3 regions of the Micromonospora sp. NBC_01405 genome follow, and region 3 is predicted to be linked to each of the others. Evidence: riboswitches for the same ligand, from Rfam matches in the RefSeq annotation. Region 3 holds a riboswitch; each other region holds the start of a gene.
What was found. A riboswitch is a leader RNA that binds a small molecule or an ion and turns the genes downstream of it on or off. The one in region 3 is predicted to bind cobalamin.
Positions count from the first base shown of each region.

Region 1: it holds a riboswitch for cobalamin, as region 3 does, so the genes downstream of both, OG559_RS08685 (ribonucleoside-diphosphate reductase subunit alpha) here and OG559_RS23005 (VWA domain-containing protein) in region 3, are expected to answer to the same signal.
Region 2: it holds a riboswitch for cobalamin, as region 3 does, so the genes downstream of both, bluB (5,6-dimethylbenzimidazole synthase) here and OG559_RS23005 (VWA domain-containing protein) in region 3, are expected to answer to the same signal.

Region 1 covers NZ_CP109532.1:2,198,813-2,204,143, forward strand. Annotated here, with positions in the region: gene OG559_RS08680 (ribonucleotide-diphosphate reductase subunit beta) at 1-863, opposite strand, end outside; gene OG559_RS08685 (ribonucleoside-diphosphate reductase subunit alpha) at 908-3,325, opposite strand; cobalamin riboswitch at 3,496-3,712, opposite strand; gene OG559_RS08690 (hypothetical protein) at 4,016-5,331, shown strand, end outside.
Region 2 covers NZ_CP109532.1:2,581,426-2,586,756, forward strand. Annotated here, with positions in the region: gene OG559_RS10600 (LysM peptidoglycan-binding domain-containing protein) at 1-271, shown strand, start outside; gene OG559_RS10605 (DUF2231 domain-containing protein) at 446-1,297, opposite strand; gene OG559_RS10610 (hypothetical protein) at 1,481-1,825, opposite strand; gene bluB (5,6-dimethylbenzimidazole synthase) at 1,894-2,538, opposite strand; cobalamin riboswitch at 2,573-2,772, opposite strand; gene OG559_RS10620 (crotonase/enoyl-CoA hydratase family protein) at 2,942-3,709, shown strand; gene OG559_RS10625 (dihydrolipoyl dehydrogenase family protein) at 3,795-5,252, opposite strand.
Region 3 covers NZ_CP109532.1:5,288,797-5,294,127, reverse strand. Annotated here, with positions in the region: gene OG559_RS23020 (precorrin-2 C(20)-methyltransferase) at 1-634, shown strand, start outside; gene cobM (precorrin-4 C(11)-methyltransferase) at 635-1,390, opposite strand; gene cbiE (precorrin-6y C5,15-methyltransferase (decarboxylating) subunit CbiE) at 1,387-2,595, opposite strand; cobalamin riboswitch at 2,662-2,807, shown strand; gene OG559_RS23005 (VWA domain-containing protein) at 2,853-4,862, shown strand; gene cobO (cob(I)yrinic acid a,c-diamide adenosyltransferase) at 4,862-5,331, shown strand, end outside.

The DNA.
Region 1 (5,331 bases), 3.1 Mb from region 3:
TGGACGGGCATGCCGAGCTGCGCGAGCCGCCGATCGGCGACGTGCTGGAGGTACTGGCGCATGTCGGCCAGGGACATCCCGGACACGCCGTGGCCGAGCAGGTCCTCGGCGAACTGGACCTCGCACTCGACGGCCTCGGTGAGCATCAGACGTACCTGGTCTGCGAGGTCGTCGTCGAACAGGTCCGGTTCCTCGCGGCGGACGGTGTCGACCACGTCGAAGGCGAAGGCCATGTGCATGGACTCGTCGCGGAACACCCAGTTGGTGCCGGATGCCAGGCCGTGCAGCAGTCCCCGGGAGCGCAGGAAGTAGACGTAGGCGAAGGCCCCGTAGAAGAACAGCCCCTCGATGCAGGCGGCGAAACAGATCAGGTTGAGCAGGAACACCCGCCGGTCCTGCTTCGAGCGCAGCTCCCGCAGGTCCTGGAGGGAGTCGATCCAGCGGAAGCAGAATTCGGCCTTACGCCGGATCGAGGGAATGTTCTCGATGGCGTCGAACGCGGCGAACCGCTCGGCCTCGTCGGGCACGTACGTGTCGAGCAGGTTCAGGTAGAACTGGACGTGCACGGCCTCCTCGAACAGTTGCCGCGACAGGTAGAGCCGGCCCTCCGGCGAGTTGACGTGCTGATAGAGGTTCAGCACCAGGTTGTTGGCGACGATGGTGTCGCCGGTGGCGAAGAACGCGACGAGGCGGCTCACCAGGTGCCGTTCCGCCGGGGAGAGCCGGTCGAGGTCGGCGAGGTCGGCGTGCAGGTCGACCTCCTCCACGGTCCAGGTGTTGCGGATGGCGTCGCGGAACCGGTCGAAGAAGTGCGGGTAGCGCATCGGACGGAGGGTGAGGTCCATCCCCGGGTCGAGCAGCATGTGTGTGGTCCTCGGGTCGGTGGCGGTGGCGTCGGTCGGGGCGGTCACTGGCAGGCCTCGCACGACTCGGGGTTCTCCAGGGAGCAGGCCACCGCCTCGTCGACGGTCACCGCCGGCGCGACGACACCAACCGGACCGACGACACCAACCGGGCCTACGGCGCTGACCGGGCCGACGGGTGCGACCGTGGCCTGCTGGATCCGGGTGGCGGGGCGGGACCGCAGGTAGTAGGTGCTCTTCAGCCCCGCCTTCCAGGCGTACAGGTACATCGAGGAGAGCTTGCCGATCGTCGGAGCGGCGAGGAACAGGTTCAGCGACTGTGACTGGTCGATGAACGGGGCGCGGGCGGCGGCCAGGTCGATCAGCGCCCGCTGCGGCAACTCCCAGGCCGTACGGAACAGCTGCCGGACCTCCGCCGGCAGTTCCGTGATGCCCTGCACCGATCCCTCGGCGCGCTTGATCGCCGAGCGGACCTGGTCGGTCCACAGGCCGCGGGCCTTCAGTTCGCGTACGAGAGCGGTGTTGACCTGGAGGAACTCCCCGGACAGGGTCTCGCGCTTGAACAGGTTGGACACCTGCGGCTCGATGCACTCGTAGCAGCCGGCGATGGAGGCGATGGTGGCGGTCGGGGCGATCGCCACCAGCAGCGAGTTGCGCAGGCCGTGCGCGGCGACGCGCTCCCGCAGCGCCCCCCAGCGCTGCGCCTGGCTGCCCGTGACGCCCCACAGGTCCGGCTGGAGCTGGCCGCGTGCCGCCCGGGTCTCGGCGAAGGCCGGGTGGGCTCCGAGGCGTTCCGCCAGGTCGGCGGAGGTCTCCAGGGCGGTCAGGTACAGCTCCTCGCTGATCCGGGTGGACAGCTCCCGGGCTTCCGGGGAGTCGAACGGCAGCCGCAGGGCGAAGAACACGTCCTGCAGGCCCATCAGGCCGAGGCCGACCGGTCGCCAGCGGGGGTTGCTCGCCGCGGCCTGCGGGGTCGGGTAGTAGTTGATGTCGATGACCCGGTCGAGGAACGTCACGGCGGTGCGGACGGTGGCGCGCAGCCGTTCCCAGTCGATGCCGCCGTCGGCGAGGTGGGCGGCGAGGTTGACCGAGCCGAGGTTGCACACGGCGGTCTCGGCGTCGCTGGACACCTCGACGATCTCGGTACACAGGTTGGACAGGTGCACCACGTTGCCGGGCTCGGCGGTCTGGTTGCACAACCGGTTCGCGGCGTCCTTGAACGTCATCCACCCGTTGCCGGTCTGCGCGAGGGTCCGCATCATCCGCCCGTACAGCTCCCGCGCCGGCACCTGCCGCACGTACCGGCCCTGCGCCTCGGCCGCCCGGTACGCCGCGTCGAACTCGTCCCCCCACAGGTCCGGCAGCTCCGGCACCACGTCCGGGTCGAACAGCGACCACATCCCGTCGGCCTCCACCCGGCGCATGAACTCGTCCGGGACCCAGTTGGCCAGGTTCAGGTTGTGGGTGCGCCGGGCGTCCTCACCGGTGTTGTCCCGCAGTTGCAGGAACTCCTCGATGTCCGGATGCCACGGCTCCAGGTAGACGCAGGCCGCGCCCTTACGCCGGCCGCCCTGGTTGACCGCCGCCACCGAGGCGTCCAGCGTCCGCAGCCACGGCACGATCCCGTTGGACTGCCCGTTGGTGCCCCGGATCAGCGCGCCCCGCGACCGGACCCGGGAGAACGCGATGCCGATGCCGCCGGCGAACTTCGACAGGTTCGCCACCTGCGCGTACCGCTGGTAGATCGAGTCCAGTTCGTCGCGCGGGGAGTCGACCAGGTAGCAGGAGGACATCTGGGTGTGCCGGGTGCCGGAGTTGAACAACGTCGGCGAACTCGGCAGGTACGCCAGGCTCGACATCAACCGGTAGAACTCGATCACCTCGTCCGGGGCGTGGGACAGGCCGCAGGCCACCCGCAGCAACCAGTACTGCGGGGTCTCCACCACCAGCCGGCTCGTCGGGTGGCGCAGCAGGTACCGGTCGTGGACCGTGCGCAGCCCGAAGTACTCGAACCGCAGGTCACCGTGGGGGTCGACGGCGTCATCGAGCTGGGTGGCGTTGGCGGCGACGAACGCGGCGGTGCCGTCGCCGATGAGGCCCTCGACGTGGCCCCGTCGGATCGCCTCGCTGAACGACCCGATGCCCTGCCTGCGGACCTCCTTGTCGATGTAGCCACCCAGCAGGCGGGCGGCCAGCCGCGAGTACTGCGGCTCCTCACCGATCATCTCGGCCGCGGTCTGGATGGACAGCCGGTCCAGCTCGGCGGTCGTCGCGCCGTCGTACAGGCCGCTGATCGTCCGCGTCGCCACCCGCAACGGGTCGACGTCGGCGAGGCCGACCGTCCACCGCTCGACCGCTCCGACGATCCTGTTGACATCGACCGGTTCGGTGCCGCCGTCGCGCTTACGGACGCGCATCTGCGTCCGCCGCGGGCCCGGTAGGGCTGCCTCGTCGGCCACCATGCCATCGGCCGGGACAACCTCGGTGACTGCCACCACTCACTCCTCGCGGGCTCGAGACCTGATGGCCTTCGGGCGCGTGGAGACAGACACCGGCGGACGTCACGCCGGCGGGGCGCGGGTCAGGTGGCGTCGGCCGTCCCACGCGGCCTCGGACCGCCGCCCACCCCGGTATGGGTGCGCGGCGCGCTGGCAGGTCTTCGGACTCGCGGGCGTGACCGGGCTCGCCGGTCTTCTACTGGCCGTCGCTTCCCAGGCCGCTGGCGGCCCAGTGCTGATGACGGCGGTCGTTCCCACTCACCGCTGCGGGGCAGTCCCGGATTTCCACCGGGTTCCCTCTTGCCTCGACCGCCCCGGATGAGCGGCCGAACCAGCTACGGTCGACACCATATATAGGGACTACGGCGTTGTCACACCCCACATGTCGAGTCCGGGCGTGTCGGCTGCCACGGCGGTGAAGCCTCGTCGATTCCTTCACAGAGCGACCGAGCCGATTGGTGGGGCGGGTCTGGATCCAAGGACGGCGGACCCGGCCGGTAGGACCGGAACAGATGTCGACCGGTCGGGTTTCCGACGGGCGTCCGTACACAAGGGATGGCGACCTCCTACGGTGACTTCCGGCACGCCAGGGATGGACGTTGCCGGGAATCGACCCGGCGACGCGATTCAGGCGTTTTACAGGGGGTTGTCTCGATGCACGTTCGGAGCCGCGCCATCGCGGGTCTGGTCGCCGGGGCTGTGTTGTTGACAGGCCAACCGGCGGCTGCGGGCACTGTGCAGGACAGTGCCGCCGACGAGGTCGCGAGCACCAGCGCTCGCGCCGCTACAAGAACGATCGGCGGCGATGCGACCCGCACGGCCGTCCGCACGGCTGCGGCACTGTCGGTGCCGGGACACACCGGGCTGGTTCCCAGCACGCCGCGCAATGACGTACCGAGGATCACCGACGGCGAGATCACCGACATCGAGGTGATCGGCAACCGGGTCTTCATCGCCGGCTCCTTCACCGCGATCGCCAACGTCGGCGGGACGCCGGTGGCGCAGCCGTCGCTGGCTTCTTACAACATCGACACAGGCCTGATCGACACCGGCTTCCAGCCGACGTTCGACGGATCCGTCGAGGCCGTCGAGGCCTCGCCGGACGGCTCGTCGCTCTATGTCGCCGGCTCGTTCAACACGGTCGGTGGCCTGACGAAGCGCAAGATCGTACGGCTCGACCCGGTCACCGGCGCTCCGATCGCGGCGTTCACCGCGCAGGGGAACGGGCGCGCGACCGCTCTGGCCGTGAGCAGCACCGCGGTGTACGTGGGCGGCCAGTTCACGAAGGTGAACAGCGTGAACCGCACCGGGCTGGTCGCGCTCAACCCGACGACGGGGGCGGTCGACAGCGGATTCAACCTGCCCCTGTCCGGCGGCATCGGCGTCGGCGGCATGCTCACCGTGCAGCAGCTCAAGCTGACGCACAACGGCAGCAAACTGCTGGTCATCCACACCGGTCGTCAGATCGCCGGCCAGGACCGCTACGGCGTCGGTCTCGTCGACACCGCCACCAAGGCCCTCCTGCCGTGGCGCACCCGCCTGTGGGAGGACAACCTCTCCTTCGTCGGCGGCATCCAGCGGGTCTTCGCCGGTGACGTCGCGCCGGACGACTCCTACTTCGTCGTCACCAGCGGTTCGGGAGGCGACCGCCCGCCGATCAACGACACGGCGATCGCGTTCCCGGTGACCGGCGCCGACCACGTCGAGCCGACCTGGGTGTCGCGTCACTTCGACAGCATCTACTCGGTCGCCATCACCGAGACGGCCGTGTACGTCGGCGGCCACTTCAGTTGGCAGGAATCGCCGACCTCCAACGTCCCGTGGCCCGGCCTGGACAACGTCGGGTACGGCACGGGCCAGGGCCTGAGCGGCTACGGTCTCGGCGACCAGGTGGTCCGCCGTGACCACCTCGGCGCGCTCGACCCGGCCACGGGCACGGCGATCGAGTGGAACCCGGGTTCCAGCTCGTA
Region 2 (5,331 bases), 2.7 Mb from region 3:
GGCCACCCAGCCGTCGGCCGAGTCGACCCGCGGCAGCCAGCAGGTGGCCCAGCCGCCCTCCGGGCCGCAGCCGGCGATGGCCGCCGGGGCGTCCCGGGCGAGCGAGGAGGACCAGGTGAACCGTCCGCTCGCGGTCTCGGCGGTGCTCGCCGTGGCCAGCATCGTCGGGGCGCAGATCGGCGCGGTCCTCGGGCTGCGCCGCCGGCCGGGCATCGCCCGGGCCGCCGCCGGCGCGCGGGCCCTGGTCTCCGGCCGGCACCGCCGAAACTGACGCCGGCCGCCCCCACCTCGCCCCCGCCCCGCCTCCCCTGCGCGCACTTTCACGGAATGTGTGGCCATGGCGCGCGCCGATGCCACACATTCGGGGAAAGTGCGCGCAGAGCGGGCAGGACGGGCCCGGCGGGGCGACGGGAGCGGGGCGACGGGCGGCGCGGGAGCGGAAAGCTCAGGGCAGCCGGGCCTGCAACATCCCGTCGACCACCCGGGTCGGCAGGATCTGCTGGTCGTTCCCGGACGGCCCGTGCATGACCTCGCCGCCGTTGAGCCGGAACGCGCTGCCGTGCCACGGGCAGACCACGCAGGCGTGCCCGTCGATCTCGGCGACCTCGCCCTCGCCGAGCGGACCGCCCTGGTGCGGGCAGTGTTCCAGCATCACGGTGACCTCGTCGCCGTGCCGGTAGAGGATGACCGAGACGTCGTCCACCTCGCGGGTGACCAGCTTCCGCTGCGGCAGCGTGGCCATGTCCACGAGCGCGTGCCAGCCGTCGCTGATCCGGTTCAGCTCGGACACGCTCTGGTTGACCTGGGCCCCCTGCTTGTACGCCAGGTGCCCCCCGAGGTAGGCCCCCGCGCTCGCCGCGGTCAGCCCGAGGTACGCCAGCGCCCGCCCGGTCCCGTGCCGCCCACTCAGCCGGGCGGCCAGCGAGCCCGTGTACAGGGCCAGGCCGACGGTGTTGGAGGCGGCGTGCACCAGGCCGACCCGCCGCTGGTCCCGGGTGAGGGCCGCCCAGTCGTTCAGCCCGGCGACCGCCGCCGGGAGGGCGCCGACCGTGCCCAGCCCGACCAGCGTGGTGGCCGCCCGACGCTGACCGGGCATGAGGTCCAGCACGGCGGCGCTGATCCAGGCGCCCACCGGCACCTGCACCAGCGCCGGGTGCAGCGGATGCCCGAGGAAGACGCCGTGCAGCAGGTCGCGCACCCGCTGCGGGCGGATGGTGGCCTGGACGGCGCGCTGCAACCGGTCCCCGACCCGGTCCAGCGCCGAGTTCTGTTCGATTCTCGTCAAGAGTGCCCGCATCCCGTCCGGCTTCCCGGCAGGAGCGGTCGCAAACCGGTCGGCGGTGACGAGCTTGTCGCCGTACGTGTCAACCGGCCGTCCGGGGACGCGGCCGACACCGCCGCCGGACCCGCACGTCACCGGCCCGGGTGCCGGCGGCGGGGTCCCCGCGCTGCCACCGGCCAGCAGCGCGGGGCCCGGCGACTATTGCCAGGGGCCGCTGCGGCAGATGAACCTATCGGTGTCGCTGTACTGGGTCACGCTGCCGTCGAAGTAGCTGTAGCTGACCCGCACCTGCAGGCCGATGTTGGAGAAGGGGCAGCTGGCGAAGAGGGTCGGTCCGGCGCTCGTAAAGGTCCCGACGCTGCCGGAGTACCAGGTGACCGTCCAGGTCGTCGTGCCGGTGCTGGTGGCGTCGCAGTAGAACTGCGACCCGCCGGACTCACAGAAGGGCGCGGGGGCGCTGGCCAGGGCCGGGGTGGCTACGGCGGCGGTCAGGCCGAGGGTGGTGAGGACGGAGGCGAGCAGGACCCTGACGGTGGCACGCATGAAGATCCTCCCGAGCGTAGCGGGTTGGGTACCGAGGGTGAACACCACGCTATCTCAGCAATCGAGGTTCATGAATCGGCCGTTCGCCGGTGGGTTACCGCCCAACGGTCGTGGTGCACCGCCTCGGCGAGAGGACGCTTCCGCCGCCATCCGTGCCGTTCCAGGTCTGGCACGGTCGCCAGGTGGCTGACCGGCCCGAGGCAGAGCCACGCCACCGGCCGGATGCCGTCCGGAATGCCGAGCAGCCCGGCCAGGAACGGCTCCCGGTAGAAGGAGACCCAGCCGACGCCGATCCCCTCGGCGGTGGCGGCGAGCCACAGGTTCTGGATGGCCAGGCAGACCGAGTAGAGGCCGGCGTCGGCGATGGCGTGCCGCCCGAGGACGGCCGGGCCGCCCCGCGCCGGGTCGTAGGTGACCACGATCGACAGGGTCGACTCCAGCACTCCGTCGATCTTGATCCGGGCGAACCGCTCGGCCGCCTCGCCGTCGAGGGTGGCGGCGAACGTATCCCGTTCGACCTGGACGTGCTCGTGGAACCGGCGGCGGGTTTCGGCGTCCCGGACCAGGACGAAGTCCCACGGTTGCGAGTATCCGACGCTGGGCGCGGCGTGCGCCGCGTCGAGGATCCGGTGCAGGGTGTCCGCCGGCACCGGCTCTCCGGTGAACTCGGCCCGGACGTCCCGGCGGCGGTGGATGGTGTCGTAGATGTCCACAGGCAGGCTCCCGCTGCGCTCGGCCCACCGCTGCGGTGGGCACCCGACGCGAGGCCGGTCTTCGGACTCCCGGATCGACGCCCGACCGTCCGCCTTCCCAGCCGTGCGGCCAGTGGCTGCGCGTGACGCGCGTGGACGGCGGCTCCCCGGTCACCGCGGCGGGCCCGTGCCGGATTCCCACCGGCTTCCCGATTCTCCCCGCAGACGCGGGGCACCTCACATGATCGTGCCGCCGCCGATGCTAGCGCCGCGCGCGTGCGCCGTCGGGACGGACGGGCCGCTACGGTCGATGTCGGGGTGTCCACCACCACCCCGAGGGCCGGCCCGCCGGCCACCTCGGCATGCACCGCCAGCCCGGCGGCCCGCAGCCGAGGGTCAAGCCGTCCGACCAGGAGGGACGCCAATGGGGGTACGGGTCGAACGCGCCGGGGCCGTGACCACGGTGATCCTGGACCGGCCGGCTGCCCGCAACGCCGTCGACGGGTCGACCGCCCGGGCCCTGGCCGACGCGTTCCGCGCCTTCGATGCCGACCCGGAGGCGGCGGTGGCCGTGCTCTGGGGAGCGGGCGGGACGTTCTGCGCCGGGGCGGACCTGAAGGCGATCGGCACCCCCGGCGGCAACCGGGTCGAGCCCGACGGCGACGGCCCGATGGGCCCGACGCGGATGCGACTGTCCAAGCCGGTGATCGCGGCGATCTCCGGGTACGCCGTGGCCGGCGGGCTGGAACTGGCCCTCTGGTGCGACCTGCGGGTGGCCGAGTCCGACGCGGTGCTCGGGGTCTTCTGCCGGCGCTGGGGGGTGCCGCTGGTCGACGGGGGGACCTTCCGGCTGCCCAGGCTGATCGGCGAGAGCCGGGCGATGGACCTGATCCTCACCGGCCGACCGGTGCCGGCCGAGGAGGCGTACGCGATGGGTCTGGTGAACCGGCTGGTCGCGCCGGGTGAGGCCCGGGTGGAGGCCGAGCGGCTGGCCGCCGGGATCGCCCGCCACCCGCAGACCTGCCTGCGCAATGACCGGGCGGCGGTGCTGGCCGGCGCCAACCTGACCGAGCCGGAGGCCTTCGCGGTCGAGCTGGCCCACGGCGCGGAGTCGCTGGCGGCCGACGCGGCGGCGGGTGCGGCCCGCTTCGCCGCGGGCGCCGGCCGGCACGGCGCACCCGCGTCTCCCTGACCGGCCACACCGCACCCGCCCCCTGACCGTCAGCACCGCACCGGCACGACCTCGTGCTCGTCGGACGATCAGGGAGCCACCGGCGCTACCTCAGGTTGCGCAGGGCGTCCTCGATGGCGCGGTGGAACGTCGGATACGCGTAGATCATGTTCCGGAGCTGGGGCAGCGGGACCGCCGCGTGCACCGCCACCACCAGGCCCGACAGCACCTCGCCGCCGGCCGGGCCGACCGAGGTCGCGCCGACCAGGACGCCCCGGTCGGCGTCGGCGACCAGCTTGATCAGTCCGTCGGCCTGGTGGATCCAGCCCCGGGTGGACGAGCCGAGCCGGCTAACGCCGACCTGCACGTTGATGCCGCGCTCGCGGGCCTGCCGCTCGGTCAGCCCGACCGCGCCCACCTCGGGGTCGGTGAAGGTGACCCGGGGCAGCGCCCGGTAGTCGGCGTGCGGCACGCCGCCGGCGATCCCGGCCCCCGCCGTGCTCGCCGCGCCGCCGACCACGCTGGCGGTGCCGCTGGCGTCCGGGCCGGACCGCGCCCGCCGGACGTGGTCGAGCACGTCGGCGACCACGATGGCCGCCTGGTACATGGCGATGTGGGTGAACGCGCCCTCGCCGGTCAGGTCACCGACCGCCCAGAGGCCCTCGGCGGCGCGCATCCGGTCGTCGACGGCGAGGTATCGCTGGGACGGGTCCACCCCGACGCCGTCCAGCCCCAACTCGTCGAGGTGCGCCCGCCGGCCGGTCACCACCAGCAGCTTCTCGGCGGTGAACTCGACGCCGCCGGCCGCTCCCAGGGTGAACGCCCGCCCGTCGTGGTCGACCCGCTCGGCCTTCACCCCGGTGGAGATCCGCACCCCGTCCGCGCGCAGCGCGGCGGCGGCCACCTCGGACGCCTCGGGCTCCTCGACGGCGAGCACCCGGTCCGCCGCCTCGACCACCGTCACCGCCACCCCGAACCGGGCGAAGACCTGGGCCAGCTCCAGCCCGATCGCGCCGCCGCCGAGGACGAGCAGCGACCCGGGCAGCTCCTCGACCTCGACGGCCTGGTGGTTCGTCCAGTACGGGGTGTCGGCGAGCCCGGCGATCGGTGGCACGGAGGGCCGGGTGCCGGTGCCGAGCACGATCCCGTGCCGGGCCTGGAAGACCTGGTCGCCGACGCGTACCCGGCCGGGGCCGTCGAGCCGGCCGCTGCCGCGCACGAACCGGCCGCCCTTGCCGGTGAACCGTTCCACCGCGACCCGGTCGTCCCAGGTGTCGGTGGCCTCCGCGCGGATCCGCTTCGCCACCGGCGCCCAGTCCGGCTGGACCTGGGCCGTGCCGGCGAACTCGTTGACCCGCCGGGCCTCGGCGATCGCGTTCGCCGCCCGGATCATCATCTTGCTCGGGATGCACCCCCAGTAGGGGCACTCCCCGCCGACCAGGCTCCGCTCGATGCCGACGACGTCGAGGCCCGCCTCGGCGAGGCGCCCGGCCACCTCCTCGCCGCCGACGCCGAGCCCGACCACGACCACGTCCACGACCACGTCCACCAGTTCCGGTTCCACCATGCCGCCAGCATTCCGCACCGCGCCACCGCCCCGCATCGTGTCGCCGTGCCGGCACCCGCGCGTCTCCCCTACCGTG
Region 3 (5,331 bases):
CTACGGACCGTATGTCCAGCGCGTCCCGCAGCGCCCGGGCCTGGTGCGTCACGCGTCCGGCAACACGGTTGAGGTGGACCGGGCCCGCGAGGCGCTCGAGCTGGCGCTCGCCGGTGAGCGCGTCGCGGTCGTCTCCGGCGGCGACGCGGGCATCTTCGGTATGGCGTCGGCGGTGTTCGAGGCCGCGGAGGACCCGCGCTACGCGGACGTCGCCGTGCGCGTCGTGCCCGGAATCTCTGCCGTCCAAGCGGTCGCGGCGCGCGCCGGCGCCCCCATCGGCGCTGACTTCGCGGTGATGAGCCTGTCGGACCGGCTCAAGCCCTGGGACGTCGTGGTGAAGCGGCTGCGCGCCGTCGCCGAGGCGGACCTCGTGCTCGCCCTCTACAACCCGCGCTCGCGCTCGCGCACCGAGCAGGTCGCGCAGGCCCGAGCAACGCTGCTGGAGCACAAGTCGCCCGAGACCGTCGTAGTCGTGGGTCGCGACGTCGGCCGCGCCGGGGAGAGCCTCACCGTGACGACGCTGGGCGAGCTCGACCCCGAGACCATCGACATGAGGTGCCTGCTGCTCGTCGGCGCCTCGTCAACGCGCGTCACCGCGGCCGGCCGCGTCTGGAGCCCGCGCTTTGTCGCCTAGTCAGCCGCGGGCGCGACGTTCGCGGCTGGCGGCGTACAGGAACGACTCACCGCCGCGGACGTCGGGAGCCAACGCAGGGCCGACCAGGATGACCGCGGCCTGGCGCAGGCCCGCGGCCTCGACCTGGTCGCCGATGTCGGCCAGTGTGCCGCGCAGGACGAGCTGATCCGGCTGCGTCGCCTTGGACACGACGACGACCGGGCACCCGTCGCCGTAGTGCTCGGCCAGCTCGGCGGCCAGCTCGCGGCTGCGAGTGATGGCCAGGTGCAGGGCCAGGGTCGCGCCGGTCGCGGCGAACGCGGCGAGCTGCTCCCCCGGCGGCATGACCGTGGAACGGGCCTGAGCGCGGGTGAGCACGACCGACTGGGCCAGCTCGGGGACGGTCAGCTCGGCGCCGACGATCGCCGCGGCAGCCGCGTAGGCGGGCACACCGGGCGTGACGTCCCACGGGACCTGCGCCGCGTCGAGCCGGCGCGCCTGCTCATGTACCGCCGAGTACAGCGACGGGTCGCCAGAGCACAGCCGCACGACCTCCAGCCCGTCGGCGTGCGCCTGCACCAGGTGGGCGGTGATCTCGTCCAGGTCGAGGTGCTGGGTGTCGACCAGCCGGGCGTCGTCGCGGCAGTGGCCGAGCACGTCGGCGTCGAGGTAGGTGCCCGCATACAGGCACACGTCCGCGACCTCGAGCAGGCGCACCGCGCGCAGCGTGAGCAGGTCGGCGGCACCGGGTCCGGCCCCGACGAAATGGACGGTCATGACTCTCCCTTGGTGACGGTCCACTGGCTGACGGCACGCGCGGGCGTCCAGCCGGTGAAGCCGCCGAGCGGCTCGGCGCGCTCGACGTGCAGACGGACGAGCTCGCCGCCACGGCGACGGTACTGCTCGAGCAGCACCGCCTCGGTCTCGGCCGTGACGCCGTGGACGACGAGCCGGCCACCGGTGCCGAGCGCGTCCCAGCACGCTTCGAGCACGCCGGGGACGGTCGCTCCACCGCCGACGAACACCGCGTCAGGGCGCTCGAGACCGGCCAGGGCGTCGGGCGCCGAGCCCTCGACGAGACGCAGGCCGGGAACGCCGAGCGTGGCGGCGTTGCGACGCACGAGCGCGGCGCGGTCGGCGCGGGACTCGATCGCGATCGTCCGCGCCGTCGGCCACGCACGCATCCACTCCACGCCGATCGAGCCGCTGCCGGCGCCGACGTCCCACAGCAGTTGACCGGGAGCGGGCGCGAGCCGGGCCAGGGCGCTGGCACGCAGGTCGCGCTTGGTGATCTGCCCGGCGTGCTCGAACGCGTCGTCGGGGAGCACCCCGCCCGCGGCCCAGCCCGGTCCGGTGCCCCGGATTTCGGCGGCCAGGACGTTCAGCCGGGGCACGTCCACGACGTTCCACGAAGCCGCGGTCGACTCGGCACGCGACTCACCTGCGGCGCCGAGGTCGCCGAGCACGGCCAGCCTGGACTCTCCCCAGCCGAGTCCGGTGAGCAGCGCAGCGACGGCGGCAGGCGTCGTTTCGTCGCTGGAGAGCACGAGCAGCCGCCGCCCGGGGGCGAGCGCGGGGACGACGAGGCGCACGTCGCGGCCGACCAGGCTCACCGTGGTGACGGACTCCGCCGGCCACCCGAGACGTGCTCGAGCGAGCGCCACGGAGGAGACCGCAGGCACGATCGTCACCCGTTGCGGGCCCAGGATGTCCAGCAGCGTCGTGCCGACGCCCGACACGAGCGGGTCGCCCGACGCCAGCACGACGACGGGCCTGCGCGCGGCGCCCAGCAGGCCCGGCAGATTCTCACGCAGCGGCGACGGCCACGCGACGCGCTTCTGGCCGTCGACCGGCGGCACCGCATCGAGATGCCGGGCTCCGCCGAGCAGCGTCGCAGCCCCGTGCACCAGCGTCCGAGACGGCTCCGGAAGGCCCGCCCAGCCGTCGGCCCCGAGCCCGACAACGGTCACGTGCGCCTCCATGGTTGCACCCTAGCCCGGTCCGCCCGGCCGCCGGACCGCTGCCTGGGCCGTCAGGACGGCGTCTAGGGTGATGCGAAGGTTCGAGGTGCCCCACGGCCGATGGCCACGGGGAGAATCTGGGAAGCCGGTGAGAATCCGGCACAGGGCCCGCTGCGGTAACTCAGGCACAGACCTGGGAAGTCCGAAGACCGGCCTCGATCCGAGCCGCGACGCGTCCGCGTCGTGGACGGTCATGGCAGATCGAGCGGGAGCCCTATATGCCAGCGCAGTACCCCTTTTGTGCCGTCGTCGGCTCCGACGACATGACTCTCGCCCTCACCCTGGTCGCGATCGATCCGCTCATCGGCGGCGTCCTGGTCCGCGGGGAGAAGGGCACCGCCAAGACCACCACCGTGCGCGGCCTCGCCGAGGTGCTGCCGCTGGTGCGGACGTATGCGGGCGACCGGTTCTCGGTCGACCCGGACGATTCCCTGGCGGTCTGCCCCGACGGGCCCATCGACGCGTCCACGCCCGTCGTCGAGCGGCCGGTGCGGCTCGTCGAGCTGCCCGTCGGTGCGAGCGACGACCGGGTGACGGGCTCCCTCAAGCTCGACGCGGCGCTGCGCGACGGCGTAGTGGCGTTCGAGCCGGGCCTGCTCGCCCGAGCCCACCGCGGCCTGCTCTACGTCGACGAGGTCAACCTGCTGCACGACCACCTCGTCGATCTGCTGCTCGACGCAGCGGCTACCGGCCGGGTCAGCGTGGAGCGCGACGGCTTCTCAGTCGAGCACGCCTCCCGGTTCGTGCTGATCGGCACGATGAACCCCGAGGAGGGCGAGCTGCGTCCGCAGCTGCTCGACCGGTTCGGCCTGACCGTCGAGGTCGCCGCACCGCGCGACCCCTCCCTGCGGGTGGAGGTCGTGCGTCGCCGGCTGGCGTTCGACGCCGACCCGGAGGGCTTCACCACACGCTGGGCCGACGAGCAGGACGCCCTGCGCGCGCGGCTGGTGGCAGCCCGGCGGCTCGTGCTGGGCGTCGTGCTCGACGACCGGACGCTGACGACCATCGCCGAGGTGTGCGCCGCGTTCGACGTCGACGGCCTGCGCGCGGACCTCGTCACCGCCCGCACCGCCTCGGCGCACGCCGCCTGGCAGGGACGCGCGCACGTGACCCGCGAGGACGTCCGCGTCGCCGCCCGTCTCGCGTTGCCGCACCGCCGGCGCCGCAACCCGTTCGACGAGCCCGGCCTGGACGAGGACCGGCTCGACGACCTGCTGGGCAACGACGACCCTGACCCCGGACCGGACGGGCCCGACGACGGCCCCGGTGGTCCCGGCGGCGGGCCGCCGGACGACGCCCCGCAGGACGGCCGGTCCCGGGACGTCCACGACTCCCACGCCGCAGGATCGCCCGCGCCGGACAACGCGCCGCAGCCTGCCGTTGCCGGATCGGTCGCGTCCGCCGGCGAGCCGGCACGCGCCCGCCTGCTCGTCGTACGGGGCACCGGCGAAGGCCAGGCCGGCCGCCGGTCCCGGGCACGCACACCTCAGGGCCGGGTCGTCGGGCAGCAGCGCGGATCGTCCGTCGCCAGGCGCCTGCACCTGCCGGGCACCATCACCGAGGCGGCACCGCACCAGCGTTCCCGTGGCGGCTTGGTCGATAGCCGCGGTCTCGTCTTCGCCCCGGGCGACCTGCGCCGCGCAGAAACCGTCGGGCGGGAGTCGAACCTCGTCCTGCTGTGCGTCGACGCGTCCGGCTCGATGGCCGCGCGACGTCGCATGGAGCAGGTCAAGACCGCCGTGCTCTCGCTGCTGCTGGACGCCTACCGCCGCCGGGACAAGGTCGCGCTGGTGACGTTCCGCCAGCGCACCGCCGACGTCGCCCTGCCGCCGACCGGGTCCATCGATGTCGCCTCCCGACGCCTGGCCGACCTGCCGGCCGGCGGGCGTACGCCGCTCGCCGAGGGCCTGGAGCGCTCTGCGGAGGTGCTGCGCCGCGAGGCGCTGCGCGACCCGTCCCGCCGGCCGCTGCTGGTCGTGGTGACCGACGGCCGTGCGACCTTCGGGCCGGACGCGCTCGGTCGTGCCCACCGCGCGGCGACGCACCTGGCCGCCACCGGCGTGCAGAGCGTCGTGGTCGACTGCGAGACCGGACGCTTCCGGCTCGGCCTTGCCGCGCAGCTGGCCGCAACCCTGCAGGCCGAGCACGTGCCGCTCGGTGAGGTGACCGCCGAGGGGCTCACCGGCGTCGTCCACACGGCGACCGCGCCGCGCGAGGGGGTGGCCTGATGCCGCAGGGCAAGCCGCTGGTCGTCCCGGACGACGGCATCACCACCCGTGCACGGCGCAACCGCCCGCTGCTGATGGTCCACACCGGCAACGGCAAGGGCAAGTCGACCGCTGCCTTCGGCCTGGCGATACGCGCCTGGAACCAAGGTTGGGACATCGGGGTCTTCCAGTTCGTCAAGTCGGCCAAGTGGCGCATCGGTGAGCAGACGGTGCTCGAACGGCTCGCCCGCCTGCACGAGGAGACCGGCGAGGGCGGGCCCGTCGAGTGGCACAAGATGGGCTCGGGGTGGTCCTGGAGCCGCAAGGGCGGCACCGACGCAGACCATGCCGCTGACGCCGCCGAGGGCTGGGCGGAGGTGAAGCGGCGCATCCAGGCCGAGCGGCACCAGCTGTACGTCCTGGACGAGTTCACCTACCCGATGCAGTGGGGCTGGGTCGACGTCGACGACGTTGTGGAGACACTCGCCAA